DNA from 3 places in the Mesorhizobium sp. Cs1299R1N1 genome. Region 3 is predicted to be linked to each of the others. Evidence: riboswitches for the same ligand, from Rfam matches in the RefSeq annotation. Region 3 holds a riboswitch; each other region holds the start of a gene.
The links. A riboswitch is a leader RNA that binds a small molecule or an ion and turns the genes downstream of it on or off. The one in region 3 is predicted to bind cobalamin.

Region 1: it holds a riboswitch for cobalamin, as region 3 does, so the genes downstream of both, metE (5-methyltetrahydropteroyltriglutamate--homocysteine S-methyltransferase) here and O7A70_RS18530 (DUF1636 family protein) in region 3, are expected to answer to the same signal.
Region 2: it holds a riboswitch for cobalamin, as region 3 does, so the genes downstream of both, O7A70_RS20715 (aromatic ring-hydroxylating oxygenase subunit alpha) here and O7A70_RS18530 (DUF1636 family protein) in region 3, are expected to answer to the same signal.

What each region holds. Positions count from the first base shown of each region.
Region 1 covers NZ_JAPYKR010000002.1:702,304-711,468, reverse strand. The annotation lists gene metE (5-methyltetrahydropteroyltriglutamate--homocysteine S-methyltransferase) at 1-2,191, opposite strand, end outside; cobalamin riboswitch at 2,281-2,481, opposite strand; gene O7A70_RS06780 (helix-turn-helix transcriptional regulator) at 2,988-3,737, shown strand; partial or broken gene O7A70_RS06775 (heparan-alpha-glucosaminide N-acetyltransferase domain-containing protein) at 4,928-5,566, shown strand; gene O7A70_RS06770 (hypothetical protein) at 5,686-6,015, shown strand; gene O7A70_RS06760 (ABC transporter ATP-binding protein) at 7,066-9,027, shown strand.
Region 2 covers NZ_JAPYKR010000009.1:159,736-169,515, forward strand. The annotation lists gene O7A70_RS20685 (carbohydrate ABC transporter permease) at 1-604, shown strand, start outside; gene bglA (beta-galactosidase BglA) at 609-2,273, shown strand; gene O7A70_RS20695 (ABC transporter ATP-binding protein) at 2,303-3,415, shown strand; gene O7A70_RS20700 (DUF680 domain-containing protein) at 3,495-3,734, opposite strand; gene O7A70_RS20705 (DUF680 domain-containing protein) at 3,801-4,004, opposite strand; gene O7A70_RS20710 (DUF680 domain-containing protein) at 4,076-4,282, opposite strand; cobalamin riboswitch at 4,777-4,978, shown strand; gene O7A70_RS20715 (aromatic ring-hydroxylating oxygenase subunit alpha) at 5,094-6,341, shown strand; gene O7A70_RS20720 (hybrid-cluster NAD(P)-dependent oxidoreductase) at 6,407-7,507, shown strand; gene O7A70_RS20725 (PqqD family protein) at 7,650-8,081, shown strand; gene O7A70_RS20730 (serine kinase) at 8,116-9,165, shown strand; gene O7A70_RS20735 (glycosyltransferase family 2 protein) at 9,162-9,780, shown strand, end outside.
Region 3 covers NZ_JAPYKR010000008.1:53,256-63,035, reverse strand. The annotation lists gene O7A70_RS18560 (NADH-quinone oxidoreductase subunit E) at 1-290, opposite strand, end outside; gene O7A70_RS18555 (NADH-quinone oxidoreductase subunit D) at 291-1,481, opposite strand; gene O7A70_RS18550 (NADH-quinone oxidoreductase subunit C) at 1,482-2,084, opposite strand; gene O7A70_RS18545 (NuoB/complex I 20 kDa subunit family protein) at 2,089-2,670, opposite strand; gene O7A70_RS18540 (NADH-quinone oxidoreductase subunit A) at 2,661-3,026, opposite strand; gene O7A70_RS18535 (winged helix-turn-helix domain-containing protein) at 3,362-4,561, shown strand; cobalamin riboswitch at 4,591-4,798, shown strand; gene O7A70_RS18530 (DUF1636 family protein) at 4,837-5,271, shown strand; gene cobW (cobalamin biosynthesis protein CobW) at 5,268-6,305, shown strand; gene cobN (cobaltochelatase subunit CobN) at 6,324-9,734, shown strand; gene cobG (precorrin-3B synthase) at 9,731-9,780, shown strand, end outside.

The sequences.
Region 1 (9,165 bases), on a different contig from region 3:
AGAGCAGGTTCGTCATCTCGTCGACGCCAGGCACCCGCGGTGAGTGGATATCATAAATGCCCGGTCCGATCTCGTTCGGATAATTGAACTTTTCGAAGGCATCGAGCAACTCCATTTGCGAGCGCGAGGTTTCGATGGAGATCACATCCGCATCCATCGCCGCGATCGCGTCTATTATGTCGTTGAATTCGGAGTAGCACATGTGCGTGTGGATCTGGGTCACATCATACACGCCCGTGGAAGCGAGCCGAAAGCACTCGATGGCCCATTCGAGATAATGCTTCCACTCGGATTTGCGCAGCGGCAAGCCCTCGCGCAGTGCAGCTTCGTCGATTTGAATCACCTTGGCGCCAGCGCTTTCGAGATCACTCACTTCGCCACGTAGGGCGAGCCCGATCTGGCGGCAAACGACCGAGCGCGCCAGATCGTCGCGTACAAAGGACCAGTTCAGAATCGTCACCGGGCCGGTGAGCATGCCCTTAACGGGTTTATTTGTTAGCGATTGAGCGTACCGCCACCAGCGCACCGTCATCGGATTGGGACGCGACACGTCGCCAAAGATGATCGGCGGCCGCACATAACGTGACCCGTAGCTCTGCACCCAGGCCTGCTGCGTGAAGGCGAATCCGGAGAGCTGCTCACCGAAATATTGCACCATGTCGTTGCGTTCAAACTCGCCATGCACCAGCACATCCAGGCCGATCTCCTCCTGCCAACGGATGGCTGCTTCGATCTCCTTCCTCAGGAACGCCTCATAGTCGACATACCTCAGCTCTCCCTTTGCATGGGCGGCACGGGCGTTGCGAATCTCGGGCGTTTGCGGGAAAGAGCCGATCGTCGTAGTCGGGAAAAGCGGTAGGCGGAGCGTTTCGTCCTGAAGCCTGGAGCGCTCAGAAAAGCCGCTTTTCCTGTGCGTCATGTCTTCGTCGATAAAGGCGAGGCGTCCTTCGACCAGCGGATCATGCACCTTCGGGGACGTCAGACGCGCGGCGGCTGCTTGGGTGGAGGACTCCAGCTCTGCTGAAACCGCCTCCCGACCTTCGGACAAGGCCCGGGCGATCGTGGTCAGTTCGTCCATCTTCTGCGCCGCGAATGCGAGCCACGACTTTATGTCCTTATCGAGCGCTGTTTCCAGTTCCAGGTCGATCGGCACATGCAGAAGTGAGCACGAAGGCGCGATCTCCACTCGCTCCAGGGGCCAACCCGCGACGACCGGCTTGATCCGGTCGAGGATGGGGCGCAGATTCGCACGCCAGATGTTGCGACCGTCGATCAGGCCAAGCGAAAGCACCAGGCCTTTTGGGGCAAGGCGGCCCACCGCCTCCAATTGTTCAGGAGCGCGTGCAAGGTCGAGATGCAGGCCCGCCACAGGAAGCGAAAGAGCGGTCTCGAGATTGCCGTCCAATCCGCCGAAATAGGTGGCGAGCATGATCTTTAGCTCCGGGGCCGCTTTGGAAAGACGGTCGTAGGCAAAATTGAACGCGTCTTGCTCGTTTGGAATAAGGTCGAGCACGAGCGCCGGCTCATCGATCTGCACCCAGTCGGCGCCCGCCACTTTCAGGCGGCGCAGGAGTTCCTCATAGACCGGCAGCAGCCGCGGGAGCAGCGCAATTGGGTTGAAGTCTCGAATGGGCGACTTTGCCAGCTTAAGGAAGGTGACGGGCCCAAGAATGACCGGGCGGGTGTGAACGCCGAACGCCCTACCCTCAAGGAAGTGATCCACCGGCTTTGCCGACGACAAAGCAAAGGCCTGGTCGTCGACGAGCTCCGGGACCATGTAGTGGTAGTTGGTGTCGAACCACTTGGTCATTTCCAGCGCGGTAACCGCGTCACTGTGATTGGCATGTTCAAGTCCGGCAGCCTCTCCTTGGCTGCCACGCGCCATGGCAAAATAAGTGTCGAGCGAGACTTCCCCCTCGGTCCAGCCATAACGTGGCGGCACAGCGCCGACCATTGTTGCCGTGTCGAGCACATGATCGTAGAGCGAGAAGTCGTTGGACGGAATTATGGTCACGCCACGGTCGCATTGTTCAGTCCAGTTCGCGACACGCAGCGCCCGCGCCGTTTCGAGAAGGTCGGCAGCAGAAGATTTTCGCGACCAGTAGGCCTCCAGCGCGCGCTTCAACTCGCGACGGCGCCCAATGCGCGGCACGCCAAGTGTGGCAACAGGAACTTTCCGAGAGAGAGACATACCATACCCCGATGATTGGGGCTGGACGCAAGGCAGACGTTGGCAAGCAGACAAAGCCGGTTACCACGCCCACCGAGACACCCCGCCTGTGGACCTTGTTCGCCGAGGCAGGTCTCCTGGCTCGCGGGTCGACACCTCTGCCCGTCTTCCCGAGGCGCATAGCCTCAGTGACTTGAGTGGGCTTGGCTCGCCGCTTACAGTTGCGGGGGCAGCGCCGGCATCTTCACCGGCTTCCCTCTTAGCTCTGATGCGACTAACCGGATCAGAGAACCACGACAATCCGACACTGGCCGAAGGGAAGATTCCTGTCAAGCGGACATAAACAAATCTTTATGCCGTTATTCGATTTTGTTGTCGCTCGTACGGGTGATAGCTGCGAAGCCGATTGAATGCGACCATCCTTGAAGAGCGCGAAGGCAAGCCCTTCCGCTTCCTCCCCACTGTCCTGATGGCGAACTGTTGCAGGGCCATACCGCCTGTTGTTGGGGGTTGACTCCGACCATGCTGGAAGCAACATTTCCGATATACTCGAAATGAGCATAGGCAGATGCAAGCACACGCCATTGCCCGGCATCCGGCAATACAATACATGCGAGGGAACGGATCGGTCGGCCGGCTTCGCGGTTGGCATCCGCGGTCGACCTACCCCGAGCAACTCGCTCAACTGGTGCAAAAAGAATCGAGGAGAGTTGTCGACCAGCACCGGTCGGCCAGCAATGCGGCAGCTTGATGCCTGCAATCCCACCCGAGAGCCCCAAACCACCCACTACCATCACCATCATGGAAGCAATGCGTTATGGAAGCACCTGCGCTTTGGCGTCGGCACCTCGATGACACGTTCGAGTTTCTCAATCAGATCCGCAAGAGTTCAAGCCAGCAGGAAATCTGCCAGCACCTGATTTCCTATGCCGAGCGGTTTGGCGCCAGAAACGTCCTGGCAGGACCGATCCCACCGCCGCGTGCGCTGAGGCGCGAGCAGATTTCCCATGTGCTGCTCGACGCCTGGCCACGGCAATGGTCCGAGCGCTATTTCTCCAAAGGCTATCTCCATCGCGACCCTACCATTCAGCTTGTGAAGCGTGGGACCACGCCCTTCCGGTGGAGCGAGATTGATCAAGTTTCCCGGGTTTGTTCCTTCGGGCGACAGATCATGGCGGAGGCATCAGAGTTTAATCTGCGTGACGGCTTTACGATTCCGTTCGCGACACTGAACGGACAGCCGGTTGGATTTTCCGTTGCAGGGGAGAAGCTCGAGCCGGGTCCTCACGACCGTCTCGCCTTTCAGTTTGTCGCCGCTTGCGCCTTCGGATGCGCGGCCCTTCTTGCGGATGGCAAACAGGCCTCGAAACCAGTGCGTCTGTCACCTCGACAACAGGATGTCCTGCGCTGGGTTGCCGAAGGCCTCACCGTGGAGCAGGTCGCTGATCGCCTGAACGTCAGCCGCAACACGGCAGATACGCATCTGCGATTGATGCGCCAGAGGCTCGGTGTGACAAACAACGTGCAGGCCGTCACGACAGCTTTCCGCCTGGGGCTGATCAGCTAGCCTCACGCAATCGCGTGATGCCGCATCGGTCCGCGATGAACCATTGGTTGACCTCGAAACTGGAGGACAACCGAGATGCTCGGGCTCAGCGACAGCATCAAGTCATCCTGGCACGACTGCATAGACAAGCCAGATCTCAATCGCTTTGTTGTTTGCCTGCCCGGCGATGGCTGTGCGGTCGCCGAACAGTCTTCGCGCCTGGGTCTATGATCTCCACATCGGTCGGCGCGAGCATCGACCCGTAATCGACGACCAGTTGTTCGGCGCGGACGCGGCATAGAATGCCCGCCGAAACGCCGCCGTACGGCAACCGAGATCGCGCGCGGTTGCTACGCGAGATCCCATTCCAGGCTGAACCCGCATTCCGCGATCCACAGCTCGGCCTCGTCAGCGCCATCGACCAGCCCAGGTCTTGCCAGCTTGAGAATGCCGCTGTCAAAAAGGACGACTGTCCGAAGGCCGGCCCGCGCCAGTTCCAAACCTGCGAAGCACCGAGTCGCACGGCAGCCTATAAGAACCGCCTTTTTCCACGCAGGCAGTCCGTCGCAGAGCCAAATCGCTCTTGCCTGCACGCTCGCCGCGACAAGCCGGGTTCGTGGCGACAGAGCTTGCCATTTGCCGCGCTGCGGGGGCATCAGAAGCCAACAATAACCGCTTGTCTTCGGCCGTATTCGACTGCTGGCGCAAACACGACGGCCGGTAAGTCACAACGGAAAGCCACTGAAGGCGTTTTCGGCGCTTCTTTGAGAGAGTATCCGTCGCATGATTCTAAGCCCGTGAGCTCACGGCGCCGTGCTGTACCCCAATCTTTGTCGAGCGAAGTCCACAGGTGCCCGGCGTTCGCTCGCCAGCTTCTTGAATTGGTCGTCGTCAGTCCCGTCGCCGAAAAAGGCGTGCCGCCTCACTTCGTGATGTCAGTCGTTCGTCGCATATCCGACATTCCGGCCTATCGATCAGCATCTCGACAGCTTTGGCACGGCATGTGCGTGCCTAGCGACAACCCGGCTCCGCCTCGGATCAGGAGAAATCAACCACCCAGCTCGCCAAACCCGCAGTCGTGTCGGCTGATTGCGCGACCGCCCCACGCTGCGGTGACCTGTTCCCGTTAGGGTGCGTCTTGCGGCCACGAGCTTGCTGCGCGCTCGGATTTATCCCCCGGGCGACGCGTCGCCAACGCACTCGAGGACGCCATGAGCTTTTTTCGACACAATTCGACCTTGGAGGCTAACGCCCGTGTGGCAGGAGGTGCCAATTCGGGTCGTCACTCGCCGGCAAACCGACTTGTCGGCGTCGACCTGGCGCGCGGATTGGCTGTGTTCGGCATGTACGCCGCACATGTCGGACCCTCTCCACGCGAAGGGGGGGTCACCGGCTTTATTCTAGAACTCGCTCATGGTCGCTCTTCCGCGCTCTTCGCCTTCTTGGCGGGGTTCTCCCTTGTCCTCATCACTGGAAGGGTCCCAAAGACAGCACAAGCAGGTCGCCAAGCTCAGATCAAAGTGGTGATACGCGCGCTCATCCTGCTAAGCTTAGGTATGCTGCTGCAAGAGATCGGAACGCCGGTGCGTGTGGTCCTCTCCTGTTACGGACTGTGCTTTCTTCTGGTTCTTCCACTCTACCGGCTCGATTCTTTCGCGCTCGCAGCCATAGCACTTTCGACGGCACTTGTGTTTCCTCAGCTAAGATTCCTGATCAACGGAGTGATGGACAAGGGGATGGCCCACCCGCTTGTTACCCTGTTGATTAGCGGGGCGTACCCTGTCGTGACATGGATACCATTCATGATCGCAGGCATGGCGGTCGCACGTCTGAATCTGACGAAAATGACCACCCGCCAGTGGTTGGCGACCGCTGGAATAGCGCTCGCCGTCCTTGGATATGGAGGGTCCGCGCTCGCCTTGCACTATGTGCCTGGGGTCGCACAGACGATCACCGCGCAGGCCGGGAGGTGGGCGCGCTCTGGTGGTCGGATGTGGGCGGATTCAACTCGGCGATGGCGTTCGGGGACGAGGCCGTTTGGTTGTGGGTGGCCTCACCTCACACTGAGACCACCTTCTCGATCCTGGGGAACACCGGCGTCGCCCTCCTAGTTCTGGCGATCAGCCTGGCCGTTTCCGACACGCGTCTTCACGTGCTGACCGCTCCAATCGCGACTGTCGGTTCCATGTCGTTGACGGCTTATGTCCTGCACATCGGGGGAATCTGGGTGCTCCAACCAGGATCATCCTCACTCTACCTGCTGGGATTCTTGCTCGCAATCAGTGCGTTCGCAATGTGATGGAGGCGCGCCGTTCGGCAGAGGTCCGCTCGAGGCGCTGATGGGCGGAGCCGCAAACTTGTCTCGGTGCGTCCCTTAGCACTGCGCCAGACCGAGCGATGAGTATGCACCAGATCCCCGGTCTTTGAGCTCCTCCGATTTCCGCTACGCCGAAAACTGATCGGCATATCGGGGAATTTGGTTTCGTGTAGGTGCGACCGTGACACGAATCGCCACTTTCATACTCGTTGGGAGCCACAGAATTCCTCGACTCGATAGGACGCAACCTCCATGGGTAGAGTCCGCCGAGTGACAAGATTCGCGATGATCCGCGTCGCAGCCGTGTGGGTCGGGCCGAGGTGCCCATGACCGGTGGCGTAGTTGACGCGCCTGGCCTTCGTGGATCCCGAGATAGGGACGCAAGGTCGAGTTGTGACGCGTTACCTACTTCACACAAACGTCGGTAGCAAAATTGTGAAACCCCCGCCGTCGGAATCGCTCGGGGCATGGATGTCGTCGCAGCGCGATGAGGATCTGTTAATCGCGTCGCTACGGAGATCTGCCGCGGTATTTTGGAGAGTTGAGGAACTCGAACGTTTCATCGAGGACGACCGAAATGCCGAGTACCTCACCTGATCGAAATTGGCGCTCGCCGAGATCGTGCTGGAAGCCCTGCATCGTGTCAGGCCCGGAGCCCCGGTACTAAGGCGCTCAGGAGATCGACGCCGAGCCTTGGCATATAAGCGCCAGGCCGCGGAACCAGCCACATCGTACCCAGGAATAGATAGGCGGCGTCGCGTCGTGTCCCCTTCGCTGAACTGGTATCGGTTGCCCAACGCGAGCGGGATTTCGACGAACGCAGCAGGGTAACGCATGTCCGACAATGTCGGCCATCGGACTGCGCTTCGACAATCGTACCCATCCCGTTGAAGGGCTTTGACCTGGCACGGCGTTTGCGCAGCAGATTGGCAATCAGCCTGCAACTCGGCTCAGGAGAAATCATCCCCATCTCAGCGTGCCGAACCCGCAGTGGAGTCGGAAATAGAGCGAGCTCCGCCGACCGAAACGAGCATGACCGACACAAAGGCAAGGAGCAGTCCATTGATCCTTCGCATCAGAGGACGCGAGGTTTTTAGTATGAAAAGCCCGAATGGCAAAAATCCCAAAGCTCCTCAACCAAAGGCTCCTTGTCACAATACGTCCTCGCCACCGGGCGCGCGTTCGACGAAGAAGCGGCTCGGCACGCTTCACGCCATAGCCCTGTTTATCGCCATGGTTTGGCGCACAAGCCCGTATCTAACAACGTCCACATTGCTGTTGAGGCTTGTCGATGCGGTGCTTCCCGTCAGCAAACTCTATGTCGGCAAGCTCATCATCGACGAGGTCAGCCACCAAATCCAATTGGGGGCGCCCGCCCTGTCCTTTCATGACGAGCAGTTGCATCAGCTTTTATTGTTGATCGCGGCCGGGCTCGGGCTGGCCGTGTTCACCGATTTGTTTAGCCGCGTCAGCTCTCTCGTGGAAGATGTACTTGCCGAGCGCGTTACAATCGCCTCAAGCGTCCGTCTTATGGAACATGCCGCGACGCTGGATCTAAAGGATTTCGAGGACGCCGAATTTCAGGACCAGCTCGAACGTGCGCGCGTCCAGACAAGCAATTCCATGACGTTGCTCTCCCTTTTTTATCAGGCGGCGGGCATGATAAAGGCAATTAGCTTCGCAGCCGGCCTTTTGATCATTGCTCCCTGGCTGGTCGTTCTGCTGTTGATCGCGGTGGTGCCGGCATTTCTCGGCGAATTCTATTTCAATGCGAGGAGCTATTCGCTCCATTTCAGCCGCACGCCCGCGCAGCGCGAGCATAGCTATGTACGCCTGACGGCAACCAGCGTGGAGGCGGCCAAAGAGGTTAAGATTTTCGGCTTGAGCCGCTTTCTCATCGATCGTTATGTGCAGCTTGCAGACCAATTCTATACCGCCAACCGCAAGCTAGCAGTACGGCGCACGATGTGGAGCGGTTTATTCACCGCCGTCGGCACGATGGCCTATTATGGCGCTTACGCATACATCGTATGGGGTACGCTACAGGGAAACTTCACCGTTGGCGACCTTACGTTCCTCGCCGGTTCATTCCTGCAACTGAGCGGTGCGGTGGAATCGCTGCTGTTGGGTTTCGCCAGAACCGCCGGTCAGGCGGAGTACCTCAAGGACCTGTTCTCGTTCTTTGACTTAGAGCCTGAAATCCTGACGCCCGAGGACCCGCTGCCGGTCCCTTGTCCAATCCGAGAAGGCTTCGTCTTCGAAGATGTGGGATTCCAATATCCGGGAACGGAGCGGTGGGCGGTGCGCGGTCTCAGCTTCATGCTACGGGCCGGAGAGGTGTTGGCGCTGGTTGGGGAAAATGGTGCCGGCAAGACCACGCTGGTTAAGCTGCTGGCGCGCCTCTACGATCCCAATGAGGGCCGGATTCTACTCGATGGCAAGGATTTGCGCGAATACGATCTGGACGAACTGCGCAATTCGATCGGCGTGATCTTCCAGGATTTCGTTCGCTACAACATGACTGCTAACGACAATATCGCGGTTGGCCGCATCAAGGCGCGCGAGGATAGAGATCGCGTAGAACGTGCCGCCGAACGCAGCCAAGCCGGCCAGGTCATCGGCAGGCTGCCGGGCGGATATGACCAGATGATCGGCAAGCAATTTAACAGTGGTGTGGAGCTGTCAGGCGGGGAATGGCAGAAGATCGCGATCGCTCGTGCCTACATGCGAGGTGCCGAGCTATTAATCCTGGATGAACCGACGGCCGCACTCGACGCGCGTTCGGAATCCGAGGTGTTCCGGCGCTTCAAGGAACTGAGCAAGGGCAAAACATCGGTTCTGATTTCCCATCGCTTTTCCAGCGTGCGGATGGCTGACCGGATCCTGGTGCTGGCCGACGGAAAGGTTGAGGCGCAGGGTACACATGAGGAGCTTTTGGCCGAGTGCGGTCGCTACGCCGAGCTCTTCGAACTCCAGGCCGCTGGATATCGCTAGGGGCCTGTTGGCTCGTCAGCGCGAACGGCAACTTTCAAAAACCCAGCTGGCCTGCCATGCAGGGGGACAGCGCCTTCGATTTGCCAGAGTGGGATTGTTCACCCACCAATCGGAAATAAAGCCCACCATAACTCACAA
Region 2 (9,780 bases), on a different contig from region 3:
CCCGATCCTGATCGCGGCGTTTGCCGCCTATGCGCTGGCCTGGATGCGCTTTCCAGGCCGCGCGCTCTTGATCGCTGTCGTCATCGGCCTGCTGGTGGTGCCGCTGCAGATGTCGCTCATCCCGCTCCTGAAGCTCTACAACGGCGTCGGGACGTTCTTCGGCGTGCCGTCCAAGACCTATCTCGGCATCTGGCTGGCGCATACCGGTTTCGGCCTGCCCTTCGCCATCTATCTGCTCCGAAGCTACATTGCCGGCCTGCCGCGCGAGATCATGGAATCGGCGCGCATCGACGGCGCCAGCGATTTCGAGATCTTCGTCAAGATCGTGCTGCCGCTGTCCTTCCCGGTGCTTGCCTCCTTCGCCATCTTCCAATTCCTGTGGGTATGGAACGATCTCCTGGTGGCAATGGTTTTCCTCGGAACGGCGCCCGATCAGATCGTGCTGACGGCCAAGCTCAATGCGCTGCTCGGCTCGCGTGGCGGCAACTGGGAGATCCTGACGACATCGGCCTTCATCACCATCATCGTGCCGCTGATCGTCTTCTTCTCGCTGCAGCGTTATTTCGTCCGCGGGCTGCTGGCCGGCTCGGTGAAAGGAGGTTGAGACAATGCAATCGGCTTTGAAGGCGACTTCGAAACCAGACCCCGCCATTGATCGCGACTGGTGGCGGGGCGCGGTGATCTACCAGATCTATCCGCGCAGCTATCAGGACTCCAACGGCGACGGCATCGGTGACCTCAAGGGCATCATCGGCAGGCTGCCCTACATTGCCGCCCTTGGCGCGGATGCCATCTGGATTTCGCCTTTCTTCAAATCGCCAATGAAGGATTTCGGCTACGACGTCTCGGATTATTGTGACGTCGACCCGATGTTCGGCACGCTGGCCGACTTCGACGCGCTGACGGCGGAGGCGCACCGGCTGGGTCTCAAGGTGATGATCGACGAGGTGCTGTCGCATACCGCCGATATCCATCCCTGGTTCATGGAAAGTCGCTCGAGCCGCACCAATCCGAAGGCCGACTGGTATGTCTGGGCCGACGCAAGGCCCGACGGTACGCCGCCCAACAACTGGCTGTCGATCTTCGGCGGCTCGGCGTGGCAATGGGACACCAGCCGCCAGCAATATTACCTGCACAATTTCCTGGCCGAGCAGCCCGACCTCAACTTCCATAGCCGCCAAGTCCAGGACGCGCTGCTCGACGTCACCCGCTTCTGGCTGGAGCGCGGCGTCGACGGCTTCCGTCTCGATACCATCAATTTCTACTTCCACAGCCAGGGGCTGGAAAACAATCCGCCGCTGCCGCCGGAAGAGCGCAACGACCAGACCGCGCCGGCGGTCAACCCCTACAACTACCAGGATCATATCTACGACAAGAGCCGGCCGGAGAACCTTGCTTTCCTCGAGCGCTTCAGGGCGCTGCTCGACGAGTATCCGGCGACCGCCGCGGTCGGCGAAGTCGGCGATTCGCAGCGCGGGCTGGACGTGGTCGCCGCCTATACCGCCGGCGGCAAGCGCGTGCATATGTGCTATTCCTTCGACTTCCTGGCGCCGGAAAAGATCAGCGCCGCCAAAGTGCGCTCGGTGCTGGAAGGCTTTGGCAGGGTGGCCAGCGACGGCTGGTCGTGCTGGGCGTTTTCCAACCATGACGTGATGCGCCCCGCCTCGCGCTGGGCCGCCGATGAAGCCGACCCGTCCGCCTATCTCAAGGTCATCTCGGCATTGCTGATGTCGCTGCGCGGCTCAGTCTGCATCTACCAGGGCGAAGAACTCGGGCTCGGCGAGGCCGACCTGCGCTTCGAGGACCTGCAGGATCCCTACGGCATCCGCTTCTGGCCGGAATTCAAGGGCCGCGACGGCTGCCGCACGCCCATGGTGTGGGATGGCGGCGCCAGGAATGGAGGCTTCTCCCCGGCAAAACCCTGGCTGCCGGTGCCGGCCAAGCATCTGTCACAGGCGGTCAACGTGCAGCAAGGCGACGAGACCTCCCTGCTTGAGCATTACCGGCGCTTTCTCGCCTTCCGCCGCGCCCATCCGGCGCTGGCCAAGGGCGACATCACCTTCGTCGAAAGCGAGGGCGACACCGTCGCCTTCACCCGCCGGGCGGGCAATGAGGAGGTCGTCTGCGTTTTCAATCTGGGCGCCAGGCCGGCGAAGGTTGACCTCGGCAACCGAACCCTGCAACCTTTGGCGGGACACGGGTTTTCCGGGCAGGCGAGCACCGGTTCGGTCGAACTTGGCGGTTACGACGCCTGGTTCGGACGCATAGGCTGAAACATCTGAGGAATCACTGGAGGAAATCAATGGCCGATGTCAATTTGAGACAAGTGAAGAAGTCCTACGGCAATCTCAACATTCTCCACGGCATCGACCTCGACATCAAATCGGGCGAATTCATCGTCTTCGTCGGACCGTCGGGCTGCGGCAAGTCGACCTTGCTGCGCTCGATCGCCGGGCTTGAGGAAATCACCTCGGGTGAACTCAGGATCGACGGCCAGGTGGTCAACGACGTGCCGCCGTCGAAGCGCGGCATCGCCATGGTGTTCCAGTCCTATGCGCTCTACCCGCACATGACCGTCTACGACAACATGGCCTTCTCGATGAAGATCGGCAAGGAAAGCAAGTCCGAGATCGACAAGCGGGTACGGCAGGCAGCCGAGATCCTGCAGTTGACCAAATATCTCGACCGCCTGCCCAAGGCGATGTCCGGCGGCCAGCGTCAGCGTGTCGCCATCGGCCGCGCCATCGTGCGCAATCCGAAAGTGTTCCTGTTCGACGAACCGCTGTCGAACCTTGACGCGGCGCTGCGCGTCGCCACGCGCATCGAGATCGCCAAGCTCAAGGAATCGATGCCCAACACGACCATGATCTATGTCACGCACGACCAGGTCGAGGCGATGACGCTGGCCGACCGCATCGTCGTGCTGAAGGATGGCCACATCGAGCAGGTCGGCACGCCCATGGAGCTCTACAAGAACCCCGGCAACCTCTTCGTCGCCCAGTTCATCGGCTCACCGGCCATGAATATCCTGCCGGCGACGGTCGACAAGACGGGCAATCCGACCATCGTCAGTCATGTCGGCGGACGCAAGGCGACGGTACCGATAGCGACGCCTGCTTCAGCAAAGGGAGCGGCGGTCAGCTTCGGCGTGCGGCCGGAAGATCTCGCGATCGCCAGTGGTAGCGATTATCTGTTCGAGGGGACGGTCGATTATCTCGAGCAGCTCGGTGAGGTTCAGCTGGTCTATATCGACATCGGCCGTGCCGACCTGCCGCTGGTGACCAAGTTGCCGGGCAATGTCGAGGTCAAGCGCGGCTCGACGCTGCGGCTGACCGCCAATGCCGGCGACCTTCATATCTTCGATGCGGATGGACGGTCGTTCGCCCTGCAGGAAGCGGAAGCAAAAGCCGCCTGAGACCACAAGCTGTCTTGACAACGCAAAAAGAGAGCGGCGGGCAAGCCCGCCGCTCTCTTTTGTATATCACCACGGCTGGTTAGTTGCTGCCGAAGAGGTTGCGGTCTGCGCCCTGAGGGGCGGACTTCTGTACGTCGCCCGACGAATTGAGCAGCTTGTAGACAGGCGATTCGCTCTTGCGGGTCGAGCCCGTATGCGAGGTGTCGACGTTGACGGTCGCCAGCTTGTTGATGTCGGTGTCGCCAACGTTGTCGTTGCCGGCATAGGCGCTGCCAGCGGCAATCAGAAGAGCGGCGGCGGTAAGAACAATCTTTTTCATTTTGGTACTCCGATTTTTTCGAATTCAAGGGGCGGGCTGATCGCGCCGTCCTTGCTTGAAGAGATGTTAGTTGTTGCCGAACAGGTTGCGATCGGCGCCGTGCTGGACGGGCTCCTGGCTGGCAGGAGCCGACTTGTCGACCGACGCGGTGTACGAGTTGTCCACCGCGGCGGCAGGCTGGTTGGCACCGTTGGAGCCATAGTTGTCGCTGGCAAAAGCGCTGCCGGAAATGGCCAGAACGGCGGCGGCGGCAATAAGGATCTTGTTCATTTTAGACACTCCTGAATTTCTTGAATTCCACCGGATCGGCGGGCAAGCCCGCCGTCCGTGGGGACAGGCCGTTAGCGGCCGAAGAGGTTGCGATCGCTGCCCTGAGCAGGCGTCTGAGCAACAGGCTCCGACGTCTTGGTGGAGGTGGAAGCGGTGTACGAGCTGTCCACCGCGGCAGCAGGCTGGTTGGCGCCGTTCGAACCGTAATTGTCGCTACCAGCGAAGGCGCTGCCGGAAACAGCCAGAAGGGCGGCGGCAGTGAGAATGATCTTTTTCATTTTTTGGTACTCCAGTATTTTTCCATCCGTCTAGCGGCGTGTCTTGGGATTAAATCGCGTCGTTCGGACAGCCCCGATGTGGGAGAGCACCCTTGCCGTTTCCAATCACGAAGTTGTTCAGCGTGGACCATGACTCCACCACTTGAAATTGTACCAGCGCTTTCCACATCTCTTATTTTCTCGTGTAATATCAAATTGTTAGCTTAAAGCAGCACCTCGATCACCAACTGTGTCGGAGGCTCGGCGTTCACAGCGTCTTGCACGCACCGTCAACAGAAACGAACCGTTCGGTTCGATTTTAGTCCCTGCTAATAGTCACTTTTTGAAACCGTTAACCTATTTGCTGCCGGCAAAAGGGTGGAAGAGGGTGCCGGCGCGGCTTGGCGACAGAAGGCGATTCCAACGGCTACAAGCCTGTCATGACGATCCAGCATGCGTGTCGCGCCGCATGGATGCGATGTCGCTTTCGTGCCGATGTCGCAAAGCCTGTCGTGGTTAGATCGGGCATCTCAGGTGCCGCTGCGAGACGACGGAGTGGAGAATTGGGAAGCCGGTCAGATTCCGGCGCTGCCCCCGCAACGGTGGTGGAGTTCAAGTCGCAACGGGAGACCACTGGGCGAAAGCCTGGGAAGGTGTCGCGATGGTCCGCAAGGACAACTCCAGAGCCCGGAAACCAGCCCGAGATCGCTAGAACTCGACTGATCGCGGTGGGCGGTCAAGAGGCGGATGGTGTTTGTCCGGCTTTTCGCCGATCTGCGCCCAGTCCTTCCTCAATCACCACCAGTTCAGTCCTTGAAACTGAGGACAGGACATGGACGCGCGCAACGACATGCTGAGGCTCTTGAACAGCCGCAGACAAGGCTTTTCGCTGGAACAGCCCTTTTACACCGACCCGGACTACTTCAAGCTGGACATGGAGTTGATCTGGTATCGCGACTGGCTGTTCATCGGCCATGATTGCGAATTGCCCAAGCCGGGCAGCTTCATCACCGTGCAGATCGGCGATTATCCGGTCGTGCTGGTGCGCGATCAGCAGGGCAAGATCAACGCCTTCCACAATTCCTGCCGCCATCGCGGCAGCCGCGTCTGCAACAGTGACAAGGGCACGGCCGCCAAACTGGTCTGTCCCTATCACCAATGGACCTACGAGCTCGACGGCCGGCTGCTGTTCGCCCGCCAGATGGCCGATGGATTCGACAAGAGCCAGTACGGCCTGAAGCCCGTCGCCTGCGAAAGCGTTGGCGGCTACATCTTCATCTGTCTGGCCAGCGAGCCCGCCGATTTCGCGCCGATGCGGGCGATGATCGAGCCCTACCTTTTGCCGCACCGGCTGCGTGAGGCAAAAGTCGCCTTCGAGAGCACCATCATCGAGAAGGGCAACTGGAAGCTGGTCTGGGAAAACAACCGCGAATGCTATCATTGCGCCGGCAACCATCCCGAACTCTGCAAGACCTTCCCGGAAGCACCGACGGTGACCGGCGTGCAAGGCGCCGACAGCGATCCGGAGATGCTGGCGCACTGGGCGAAATGCGAATCGGTCGGCCTGCCGAGCAAGTTCCGCATCGATCCGGCCGGCCAGTATCGCGCGACCCGCGCGCCGCTGCTGCGCGATGCCGTCAGCTACACGATGACGGGAAAGCGCGCGGTCGAGAGGAATCTTTCCGACAGCGTTTCAACCGACCGCATCGGTTCGTTGCTGCTTTACCACTATCCGACCACCTGGAACCACATCCTGGGCGACCACGCCGTCACCTTCCGGGTGCTGCCGATCAGCGCCACGGAAACGGCGGTGACGACCAAATGGCTGGTGCATAAGGATGCGGTCGAGGGCGTCGATTACGATCTCGCAGAACTCACCCATGTCTGGACCGAGACCAACGACCAGGATCGCCGCATCGTCGAGGAAAACGCCTTCGGCATCCTGTCGCCGGCGTATGAGCCAGGCCCCTATTCGGAGCTGCATGAGGGCGGCGTGATCCAGTTCGTCGAGTGGTACGCGTCCTTCATCGGGCCACGGCTTGCCGAAGGCGGCCGGCCGGCCCTGCGCAGCGTTGCCTAAGGCATATCGCTAAAGACGGCGGTTTTGGGCATGCGCGGAACAAAAGGGACAACAGGATGAATGCGATGACGGACCTCGGCCTCTATCGCCATCTCGACCAGATGGCGCCCTGGAACGACAGGCTGCAGGTGCTGGAAGTGACCGGCGTCACCGACGAGGCGCCCGACGTGAAGACATTCACCTTCCGCTCCGACAACCAGACCTGGTTCCGCTACAAGCCGGGCCAGTTCGTGACGCTGGAATTGCCGACACCGGACGGGCCGCTGATGCGCACCTATACGCTGTCATCGTCACCGTCGCGGCCATTCTCGATCGCGGTGACGGTGAAGGCGCAGGTGGGCAGCATCGGCACACGCTGGATGTTCGATCACCTGGCGCCCGGCTCGCACGTCAAGGCCTATGGACCAGGCGGCGACTTTTCACTGCACAGCCATCCGGCGGCGAAATATCTGTTCATCTCGGCCGGTTCGGGCGTGACGCCGATGATGTCGATGCTGCGCTGGCTGAACGACTGCGCGCCATGGACCGATGTCGGCTTCGTCAACTGCGCGCGGCGCCCGGAAGAGATCATCTTCCGCAAGGAGCTGGAGCTGCTCGGCGGCCACATGCCGGGCCTGTCGCTCGGCTTCATGATCGAGGAACGGTCGAGCCGCGAGCGCTGGTATGGCCATATGGGCCGCATCGACGCTATCCGGTTGCCGCTGCTGGCGCCCGATTTCCGCGAACGCGAAATCTTCTGCTGCGGCCCCGATCCCTTCATGCGCGCCGTGCGCGGCATGCTCGAAGCCGCCGGCTTCGACATGGCAAAGTACCATCAGGAGAGCTTTGCCGCGCCGACCGTTGAGGAAATCCCGGTGCCATTCGCGGCGCCGGCGCAGGACGGTGTGGCTGTCCCCGTCGAAGCCGCAACGCCGATCCGCTTCGCGCTTTCGGACGTCGACGCCGGCTGTGTCGCCGGCCAGACCGTGCTGCAGACGGCGCGTGCTTCGGGCGTGCGGATACCGGCGGCCTGCGAATTCGGCCTGTGCGGAACCTGCAAGGTGAAGAAAGTCTCCGGCAGCGTCGAGATGAGCCACAATGGCGGCATCCTCGATCACGAGATCGATGATGGCTTCATCCTGGCCTGCTGTTCAAAGCCACTGTCGGCACTGGAAATCGAGGCTTGATCTGCCCGGCCTTCGACTGATCCGGGAATGGTCCGCGCCTTGCCGGCGATGGTTACCTTGCCAAGGAAGACCCGAAAGTTTACAGCCGTTGTCGGTGGAAGCGGTCCTGCTGGCGGGCAGGAAAATGCAGAGCGGGGCAACAATGATGCATGAATCCCATGCCTATGCGGTTGCGAGCCGGGATATCGTTTTCGAATCCTTCGATGGCGAAGCCGTGGTGCTCAACCTTGCCAATGGCAAATATTTCGGCTTCTCGGATTCCGGCAGCAAGGTGTGGCAGGCGCTTTCGTCCGGAGCGGACGCCCAGGCTCTGATCGGGCTGGCCGCGGGCGGCTCGACAATAGGCCAGGCCGAACTCGAACACTTCATATCCCAATTGCTCGAACTGGGTTTGCTGGTGCGTTCGGAAGCGACGGCGCAGCCACTGCCAGGCGAATTGCCAGCCGAGCTTGCCGCCACGAACGAACCGCTCAATGTGAGCATTCACGACGACCTCGCCGATCTGATCGTCGTCGATCCCATCCATGAGGTCGAGGAACCCCTTGGCTGGCCGGCGGTCAAGCAGGCTTCCTGACGGGCCGGCCGCGGCCGTGATGGAAAGGCGCTTGATGCCGCGCGTCACGCTCGAAACCTTGCCCGAGTACGCCCGGTATCTCATCGCCGCCGCTGAAGGCGCGGCCCCGCGCTATCCGACCACACGAAAGGTTCGCCTGCCCCGGCTGGAACTGACCGCGCATCTCGGCCACGGCGTGCTTGCCGATGCACTAAACCATGCATTTGTCGAGGCCGGTCATGATCAGCCCGAACCGTCCGTGTGCCGCATCTTCATCGCTCATCCCGGCATCGACGGCATCCCGGAGCCGGCGCGATGGGGCGATGCGCATTTCACCGAGCACGGTTTTGCCAAACGGCTCGCCGAAGCCGGGCTGCGCGGCCACTATTTCCACGACCTGGATTTCTGGCAGATCTACGATCCGCAACATTGCATTGGCGTGCAGCTGATGGCCTCGGCCGATGCCTTTCCGCCCTGGGAGCCGGGAGCACCATTGCGCGCCTTCCTGCATTGGGAATATGCCGCGCGCGGCATGCGGCTGACCCATGCCGGCACGCTCGGCATCGAGGGCAAGGGCATCCTGCTCGCCGGCTCTGGCGGGGTCGGGAAATCCGGCACCGTCGCCGCCGGCCTGCTCAACGGACTCGACAGTGTCGGCGACGACTACGTGCTGATCAATCTCGCCGGAGGCGTGACCGCGTGGCCCCTTTTCTCGACGCTGAAGCAGGACGCGCTAGGTTTCGCGCGGCTGGGCCTGCAACAGCGGCTAACGGCGCAAGGCCCGCTGAACTGGCAGGGCAAGCACATGTTTCACGTCGATGACATCGCGCCTGGGCCGGTGCCCGCGATGCTGGACATCGTTGCGTTGATGGTGCCACATATCAGCGGTGGCGGAGCAAGTTCGATCATGCCGGTGTCGCGCAGGGATGCCATGATTGCCTTGGCGCCGTCCGGCATCGCCCAGATGCCGGGCGAGCGCGAAAGCGGCTTTCGCTTCTTCAGCGAATTGACGCGCCACCTGCCCTGCTTTCGTTTGTCCCTCGGCACCGACCCGGCAGAGATCGCCGGCACGATCGAGGTTTTCCTGACACGAGGCGCCTGGTGAAGCTCAGCGTGATCATGCCGGTGTACAATCGCGAGGCCTATGTCGGCGCCGCGCTGCGCTCGCTGCTCAGGCAAGGCGACGCCGCCGACCTCGACATCATCGTCATCGATGATGGTTCGACCGATCGCTCGGTCGAGGCCGTGCGCGCGATGATCGATGATCATTCCTGCATCCGGCTGTTCCAGCAGCAGAACATGGGCGTGACGCGGGCGCGCAACAGCGGGCTCAGGCAGCTCAAACCCGAGGCGGAACTGGTGTCGTTCCTCGATTCGGACGACATCTCGCCAGCCGGACGCTTCAAGGCCGATGTCGAGCTTTTCCGGAAGAATTCCGATCTCGATCTGACCTATTCAAGGATGATGCTGGTCGACAAGATCGACGACGGGACCCTGGAGCCCACGGCGGATAGCAACAGCATCACGGTTCGTGGCATTCATCTGTCGGCGGCGATCTTCGCGCGCCGGCTCGTCGCGCGCATAGGCGATTTCGACGAGGATTTCGTCCAGGCCGAAGATACCGACTACCTGCTGCGCGGTTTTGAGATCGGCCCCAGATACGTGCTTCCCGACACGGTCGCGCTTTATTACAGACGGCATGCGGGCAACATGACGAGGC
Region 3 (9,780 bases):
TGGATGTGCGCGCGGGTACCAACGGGATTCAACTGATACTGCGTGTAGAAGGTCGCGACCTCGAGCCCGCGAATACGGGGCATGTCGAGCATGTCGGAGATGGTCTCGATCGCCGCCTTGGTGACCCAGCCTTCCTGCTCCTGCGCCAGCATCAAAAGCGGAATGATCGCCGACTGCTCGCGGCCCTTGGGATACTTCTTGATCCATTGCTTGGCAGCCGCCGCGTTCGCCCGGTTGAAGGCGAAGGAGGCTGGCTGGACGCTGGCTTCTGCGAGACGGCGGACTGACATTTAGCGATCGACCTCACCAAACACGATGTCGAGGGAGCCAAGAACGGCGGTGACGTCGGCCAGCAGGTGGCCGCGGCAGAGGAAATCCATGGCTTGCAGATGCGCGAAACCAGGTGCGCGCAGCTTGCAGCGGTAGGGCTTGTTGGTACCGTCGGAGACCAGATAGACGCCGAACTCGCCCTTCGGCGCCTCGACCGCCGCATAGACCTCGCCGGCCGGCACGCGATAGCCTTCGGTGTAGAGCTTGAAGTGATGGATCAGCGCTTCCATCGAGCGCTTCATCGCCGCGCGCTTGGGCGGCACCACCTTGCCGTCGAGGTTCGACACCGGACCGGTGCTCTCCTTGCCGAGCAGCAGGTCGACGCATTGGCGCATGATCCGCGCCGACTGGCGCATTTCTTCCATGCGCAGGAGATAACGGTCGAAGCAGTCGCCGTTCTTGCCGATCGGGATGTCGAAATCCATTTCCGAATAGCATTCATAGGGCTGCGACTTGCGCAGGTCCCAAGGCGAACCCGAGCCGCGCACCATGACGCCCGAAAAGCCCCAGGCCCAGGCGTCGGCCAGCGAAACGATGCCGATATCGACATTGCGCTGCTTGAAGATGCGGTTGCCGGTGAGCAGCTTGTCGAGATCGTCGAGCGATTTCAGGAACGGGTCGATCCACTTGCCGATGTCCTCGACCAGTTGGCGCGGCAGGTCCTGGTGGACGCCGCCGGGACGGAAATAGGCCGCATGCATGCGCGAGCCGGAGGCCCGCTCATAAAACACCATCAGCTTTTCGCGCTCGACGAAACCCCACAGCGGCGGCGTCAGCGCACCGACGTCCATCGCCTGCGTCGTCACATTGAGGATGTGCGACATGATGCGGCCGATTTCGCAATAGAGCACGCGGATCAGTTGGCCGCGCCTCGGCACCTCGATGCCGAGCAGGCGCTCGGCGGCGAGCGCGAAGGCATGCTCCTGGTTCATCGGGGCGCAATAGTCGAGCCGGTCGAGATAAGGCACCGCCTGCAGATAGGTCTTGGCCTCGATCAGCTTTTCCGTACCACGATGCAGCAGGCCGATATGCGGATCGACGCGATCGACGACTTCGCCGTCAAGCTCCAACACGAGGCGCAAAACGCCATGCGCGGCAGGATGCTGCGGACCGAAATTGATATTGAAGTTGCGGACGGAGGTTTCAGCCATTTACTGCTTTGCCTTCTCATCCCCGGGCAGCACGTAATCCGTGCCTTCCCAAGGGGAAAGAAAATCGAAATTGCGGAATTCCTGCTTCAATTCCACAGGCTCGTAGATGACGCGCTTGGCTTCGTCGTCGTAGCGCACTTCGACGAAACCGGTCAGCGGGAAATCCTTGCGCAGCGGATGGCCTTCGAACCCGTAATCGGTCAGCAGGCGGCGCAGGTCCGGGTGGCCCGAAAACAGCACGCCATAGAGATCGTAGGTCTCGCGCTCGAACCAGTCGGCGCCGGGATAAACGCCGGTGATCGACGGCACCATCGTCTCTTCGTCGGCCTGCACCTTGACCCGGATGCGGACATTCTGTTTCGGCGACAGCAGATGGTAGACGACGTCGAAGCGCTTGGCTCGCGACGGATAGTCGGCACCGCAGACATCGATGATCGAGATGAACTGGCAGCGCGCATCGTCGCGCAGGAAGGTCATCACTTCGACCAGGTCGCGCGGCTCGACATTGATGGAGAGCTCGCCATAGGCGAGCACCGCGTCATTGACGCGGCCGATCAGCTTCTCGCCGAGATAGGTCGACAGTTCGCTAAGGGATGCGGCCATGGATTTACCGTTCGATCGTGCCGGTGCGGCGGATCTTCTTCTGCAGCAGAAGAATGCCGTAGAGCAGGGCTTCGGCGCTCGGCGGGCAGCCGGGCACATAGATGTCGACCGGCACGACCCGGTCGCAGCCGCGCACCACCGAATAGGAATAGTGGTAGTAGCCGCCGCCATTGGCGCAGGAGCCCATCGAGATGACGTAGCGCGGCTCCGGCATCTGGTCGTAGACCTTGCGCAACGCCGGCGCCATCTTGTTGGTCAACGTGCCGGCCACGATCATGATGTCTGACTGGCGCGGAGACGCGCGCGGCGCGACACCGAAGCGCTCCGAATCGTAGCGCGGCATCGAGGTGTGGATCATCTCGACCGCGCAGCACGCCAGACCGAAGGTCATGAACATCAGCGAACCGCTGCGCGCCCAGGTGATCAGCGCCTCGGTCGAGGTGACCAGAAAACCCTTGTCGGCAAGCTCGTTGTTGATTTCGAGGAAGAAGGGATCGTCCTCCCCCACCGGCTTGCCGGTGTTGGGATCGATGATACCCTTGGGCTTCGGCGCGACGAGGGTGCCTGAACTGTCGTTCAATCCCATTCCAGCGCTCCTTTTTTCCATTCATAGGCAAAGCCGATGGTCAGCACTGCCAAAAACACCATCATTGACCAGAAACCGAGCATGCCAATCTTCGAGAAGGACACCGCCCAGGGGAAGAGGAAGGCTACTTCCAGGTCGAAGATGATGAACAGGATCGACACCAGGTAGAAGCGGATGTCGAATTTCATGCGGGCATCGTCGAACGAGTTGAATCCGCATTCATAGGCGGACAGCTTCTCGGGATCCGGGTTGCGGTAGGCTACCAGGAAGGGCGCGGCCAGCAGCGCCAGACCGACCACCAGCGCCACGCCGATAAACAGGACGATGGGCAGGTACGAACTGAGGAGTGCGTTCATGCAGCGGCTTTCCGTTGGCGCCAATCCACGTTGATTACAGCACCGGACCTTAATGCGGAAGCGTGACAGTTTAACCGCTGAACCGTTTTAAGGAGCCTATGCTGCAACGCGGCGAGGGTTAGCGCAGCACTTCCAGCGAAGCAAGTCAAACCTTGTTCAAAACACCGAGCTGGACGGCAATCCGGGAGAAACTGGTCCCATACGCTCCTGTTTGATTTCCTTCGCCATTTACTCCACTTTTCTCTCCTGACAGGGTTGCCGCCAAAACCCTGCTAGCATGGGCTGGAATCACGCCTCGCAACGACGCCAGACAGGTCCATCAGGGACGCATCCGCATGAAGGAAAAGATCTCGCTTGCCGCCGCCCGGCGTATCGCGCTCGCCGCTCAGGGGTTTCTCGATCCCCGCCCCGCCGGTACGCCCGACCGCCGCCACTTCGCCCGCGTTCTGTCCCGCACCGGCCTGCTGCAGATCGATTCCGTCAGTGCGGTGGTTCGCGCCCATTACATGCCGCTCTATTCGCGTCTTGGTCCCTATCCCCTCGCTTTGCTCGACAACGCCGCCGTGACCCGCAAGCGCTCGGTCTTCGAATACTGGGCACATGAGGCCTCGTTCCTGCCGGTCGAGACCTACCCGCTGATGCGCTGGCGCATGCGGCGCGCCGAGCAAGGCGATGAAATGTATCTGGGGCTGGCCAAATGGGGCCGCGAGCACGCCGCCTACATAGAAGAGATCTACCGCGAGGTCGTCGCACGCGGCCCGGTCGCCGCTTCCGCGCTGGAGGGCCAGAAAGGCTCCGGCGGCTGGTGGGGCTGGAGCCACGCCAAGCACGCCTTCGAGTGGCTGTTCTGGGCCGGGCGCATCACCACGGCGCACCGGCGCGGCTTCGAGCGCTTCTACGACCTGCCAGAGCGGGTGCTGCCGCAGGCGATCCTCGATACGCCGGTGCCCGCAACTGAAGACGCGCATCGTGAATTGCTGCGCATCTCCGCCCGCGCCCACGGCATCGCGACATCGGGCGACCTGCGCGACTATTTTCGACTCTCCCCCGCCGACATGAAAGGCCGGCTGGAGGAACTGGTCGAACTCGGCGAGTTGCTGCCGGTCCGCGTCGAGGGCTGGGACAAGCCGGCTTACCTCTATAGGGACGCGCGTTTGCCACGCAAGATCGAGGCCCGCGCCCTGCTGGCGCCGTTCGACCCCGTTGTCTTCGAGCGCTCGCGCTCAGAGCGGCTGTTCAATTTTCACTACCGGATCGAGATCTACACCCCGGCCGACAAGCGCCAATACGGCTATTACGTCCTGCCCTTCCTGCTCGGCGACAGGATCGTGGCGCGCGTCGACCTCAAGGCAGACCGACCGGCAAGTGTACTGCGTGTCCATGCTGCTTACGCCGAGCCCGGCGCATCGCCCGGAACCGCCGCTCAGCTCTTCGAGGAATTGAAGCAGATGCAGGGCTGGCTTGGCCTCGAACGCATCGAAGTGACGCCTGCCGGCGATCTGGGCCCGGCGCTGTCCGACACCGCGGTGTCGTAAGCTCGCGTTGACACCGCTGCCCGCAAGAGCCTAAATCGGATCCAGACGGTCTCCTCTCGGCAAAGGGAGGAGCCAAGAGGGAATGCGGTGCGGGATTGAAAAATCCCAAATCCGCGGCTGTCCCCGCAACTGTGAGCGAAGAGCCAAGGCCGAAAGCCACTGGGATTGTCCCGGGAAGGCGGCTACCCAAGGCGATGACCCGCGAGCCAGGAGACCTGCCGTCTGGAATGCAAGTATCCGATCGCCCGGCGGGTTTTCCGGGCAAGGAGCCTGATTTGGATCGCGACAGCAGTTTTTCGGCTGAAACAACGGACATTTCGTCCGGCGAGGATGATTCCCTGGCCGGCATCACTGTCATCGTCTGCGCCTCCTGTCGCGACGAGACCGGCTCCGACGCCCATCCCCGGGCCGGCGAACTTTTGGCCGAAGATACGCGCCAAGCCGCCTCGGGCGACACCATCCGCATCCGCACCGTCGAATGCCTCGGCAATTGCAAACGCCGACTGAGCGCCGCGATCCTGCGTGACGGCTGCTGGAGCTATGTCTTCGGCGATCTGACCACGACCAGCGGCGCCGATCTCGTCACCGGCGCGAAACTCTTCGCCACCTCCAGCGACGGCCTCATTCCCTGGCGGGGCCGGCCCGACAGCCTCAAGCGCGGCCTCGTTGCCCGCATCCCTCCCCTCGACATGCTGAAAGACTTGATATGACCGCATCCGTTTCCCGCGTTCCCTGCACCGTCGTCACCGGCTTCCTCGGCGCCGGCAAGACGACTCTTGTCCGCCATCTCCTGGAAAACGCCGGCGGCAAGCGTATCGCGATCATTGTCAACGAGTTCGGTGACATCGGCATCGACGGCGAAATCCTCAAGGGCTGCGGCATCGACACCTGCCCTGAGGAAAACATCGTCGAGCTGGCCAATGGCTGCATCTGCTGCACCGTCGCCGACGATTTCGTGCCGGCGCTCGACCAGATCCTGTCGCTGACGCCGAAGGTCGACCATATCCTGATCGAAACCTCGGGCCTCGCTTTGCCCAAACCGCTGGTCCAGGCTTTTCAGTGGCCGACAGTGAAGAGCCGGGTGACCGTCGATGGCGTCATCGCCGTGGTCGATGGTCCCGCACTTGCCGAAGGTCGCGTCGCCAACGACATGGACGCCCTGCAGGCGCAGCGCGCCGGGGATGAAAGCCTCGACCATGATGATCCGGTCGAGGAGGTGTTCGAGGACCAGATCGCCTGCGCCGATCTGATCATCCTGTCGAAGAGCGACCTGATGGACGCCGCCGGTTCGGCCCGCGCCAACGCCATCGTCAACGAACACTCCGCACGCGCCGTGAAGATCGTGCCGACGTCTCACGGCAAGGTCGATCCCTCGGTGCTGCTCGGGCTTGGTCTCGCCGTCGAGGACGACATCGAGAATCGCAAATCCCATCATGACGGCGCATTCGACCACGAACATGACGACTTCGACACGTTCATCGTCGACATCCCCTCGATCGCCAATCCGGACGAACTGGCAAAACGCGTCGCCGCCGCCGCCGAACAGGAAAACGTGCTGCGGGTGAAAGGCTTCGTCGAGGTCGGTGGCAAGCCGATGCGGCTCCTGCTGCAGGCCGTCGGCCCGCGCGTCAATCATTACTACGACCGCGCCTGGACCGCCGGGGACGACCGCCGCTCGCGCCTCGTAGTCATCGGCCTCAAGGGGCTGAACCGTCCGGCGATCGAACGTATCCTCGCCGGCTGATTTCAGGCACGGGCCGCGATGCACATCCTCACCACGACCTCCGCCTCGCTCGACGATCTCGCCGAGCCTGTCGATCTCCGGCAGACGCCGGCGGATATCGTGGCCTTGTCCTTCACCGACAGCGATCTCGCCGGACTGGCGGCTGCATGGAAGGCCGACGCCGATCGCCCGCCGTCGATGCGGCTCGCCGCACTGCGCGACCTGCGCCATCCCATGTCCGTCGATCTCTGGATCGACAGCGTCGCCCGCCATGCCAAGGTCATCATGGTGCGCATCCTCGGCGGCTACGACTGGTGGCGCTATGGCTGCGACCAGCTCGCGGCAATCGCCCGCGAGCGCGGCATAAGACTGGCTTTGCTTCCGGGTGAAAGCCATGACGAGGATCTCAGGCTGATCGAAGCCTCGACTCTGCCGCGCGCCGAACTGGACGGCCTGCTCGGCTATTTCCGCGAGGGCGGCCCGGCCAATATGAGCGCGCTGGTGCACAGGCTGGCAGGCCTGGCTGGACAGGATACGCCCGTCGCCAGTCCGGTCAGCGTGCCTAAGGCTGGTTACTATCAATCTGGATTGGGGGTCGCAGAACAGCCGCACCTTTCAAATGCCAGCGCTCCCATCATCCCGATTCTCTTCTACCGATCGATGCTGCTTGCAGCCGATGTCGCCCCGATCGATGTGCTGGCCGAGGCTTTGCACTCCCAGGGACTGGCACCGGTCCCGATCTTCGTTTCCAGTCTCAAGGATCCGGTGTCCCTGGCGTTCGTCGAAAATGCCATCGCATCTCTGAAACCCGCCGCCATCATCACCGCGACCGCTTTCGCTTCTGGCGCCGAGCCCGGCGTGGAAACGCTGTTCGACCGAGCCTGCGTGCCTGTCTTCCAGGTCATCGTCGCCACCACGCGCCGCGACGTGTGGGAAAACAACCAGCGCGGGCTGGCGCCCGCCGACCTTGCCATGCATGTCGTGCTGCCCGAACTCGATGGCCGCATCCTTGCCGGCGCCATCTCTTTCAAGGGCGAGAGCGATGTCGACCCGGCGCTGGGCCATCGTGCGTTGGCCAACCAGCCGGAACTGGATCGTGTTGAGCAAGTGGCTAGGCGCGTAGCGGCCTTCATCCGTTTGCAGCAGACCCCGCGCGCCGAACGCAAGCTGGCGATCCTCATTCCCGATTATCCCAGTGCTCCCGGCCGCACCGGCTATGCGATCGGGCTGGATGTGCCGTCCAGCGTGCTGGCCATACTGCGGGACCTTAAGCAACAAGGATATGCCGTTGAAGGGATTCCACAAACGCCGCGTGAATTGCTGGATTTGTTGGCGCGCGGCGACGATGGGCTGAGGCTGGACGACTATCACTCCTTTTCGACAGAGTTGCCGGCAGCGGCAATTGCTGCGGTAGAGGCTGCTTGGGGCAGAGCGGAAGATGAGACAGGTCTTCGCGAGGCGCCCCCCTCCGGCAGGACAGAGGGGGGCGCCTCGCGAAGACCTTCGCTATCAGGCAAAAAACACTTCGCCTTCCGCGCCGCGCATTTCGGCAACATCACCGTCGCACTCGCCCCCGACCGCGGCCGTTCCGCGGACCGCCGCGCCGACTACCACGACCCGACGCTGCCTCCGCGCCACGCTTTGATCGCCTTCGGCCTGTGGCTGCGCAAATCGCTCGGCGTCCACGCCCTCATCCATGTCGGCGCCCACGGCACGCTGGAATGGCTGCCCGGCAAGACCGTCGCGCTGTCTCAAACCTGCTTCCCCGAGATCGTCACCGGCTCCCTGCCCGTCATCTATCCCTTCATCGTCTCCAACCCCGGCGAAGCGGCACAGGCCAAACGGCGCATTGCCGCCGTCACGCTTGGTCATCTGCCGCCGCCGCTGACAGGCGCCGGACTGGACGAGAACCAGCAACGGCTCGAACGGCTGGTCGACGAATACGCCCAGGCCGACGGCCTCGACCGCCGTCGTCGTGACCGGCTGGCGAAACTGATTGTCGAAACCGCGCAAAAGACCGGCCTCGCCTCCGAGGCCGGCGTCGCCGAGACCGATGCGCCCGACGAAGCGCTGCGCCGCATCGACGCCTGGCTCTGCGATCTCAAGGATTTCGCCATCAAGGACGGGCTGCATATCTACGGCCGCGTCCCAGACGACCAGCCCGACCCCATGCGCAGGCAAAGCGCGGAAGCCGAGAAGGCCGCGCTGCTCGCCGCGCTCGATGGCCGTCACGTCAAGGCAGGCCCGGCCGGAGCGCCCGCGCGCGGGCGCTCCGATGTCTTGCCCACCGGCCGCAACCTGTTCACATCGGACCCGCGCACCATGCCGACCCCGACCGCCTATGATCTCGGCAAGGCGGCGGCGGAAGAAGTAGTGCGCGCCTACATGCAATCGCATGGCGATTGGCCCCGCTCGCTGGTGACAGACCTCTGGGGCTCGGCCTCGCTGCGCACCGGCGGCGAGGAGATCGCGCAGGGCCTGGCGCTGATGGGCTGCCGGCCGCAATGGGATACCGCGACCGGCCGCATCACCGGCATCGAGGTGCTGCCGCCGGCGACGCTCGGCCGCCCGCGCGTCGACGTCACCTGGCGCATATCAGGCCTGTTCCGCGACATGTTCCCGACCCAGATCGCACTGATCGACGCCGCCGCCAACGCCGTTGCAGCGCGCGACGAGGATGATTCAGAAAACCCGCTCGCCGCCAGGACCCGCGCCGACGGCAAGGTCAGCCCACGCATCTTCGGCACCTCGCCCGGCACTTACGGCGCCGGCGTCGAAGAGATTTTGTCCAGCGGCGACTGGGCGGCGCGGGAAGAAATCGGCCGCGCCTATCTCGACGCCACCTCGCATGCCTATGGCGGTGCCGGCGGCGAAGGGGTCTCGGCACCCGGAGCGTTTGAAGGCCGCATTGCCGAAGCCGATCTTCTGGTCCACACCGGCGACGACCCCGGCCGCGACATTCTCGAAGGTTCCGCCGACGTCGCCTTCATCGGCGGCTTTTCGGCCGCCTTGGCCACACTCGGCAGGAACGCCGACGTCATCGTGCTCGACACCACGGACCCGCGGAAGCCGAAATCGCGATCGGTTGGCGAGGCGGTGTCGCGCGTGGTGCGTGCCCGTGCCGTCAACGCCCGCTTCATATCAGGACAGATGCGCCACGGTCCGCGCGGCGCCTCCGAATTCGCCGAGACCGTCGACCGGCTGGTCGGCTTCGCCGAGACCACCCATGCCATTTCAGGCGCGTTGATCGAGGCGGTGCACGATGCCTATCTCGGCGATCCGGAAGTTCGCGCCTTCATCCTGCGCGAAAATCCCGCCGCCGCCAAAGTCATCGCCGAGCGCTTCCTGTCGGCGCGCCGGCGCGGCCTCTGGCATCCCTTGCGCAATTCCATCGACGACGATCTCGCCGCACTGATCGCCGAGGCCAACGCGCTCGGGGTCGCGGCATGAACGCCTTCTCGCGCCGTGGCGCCTGCCCTGCTTTGTCGGCACCGAT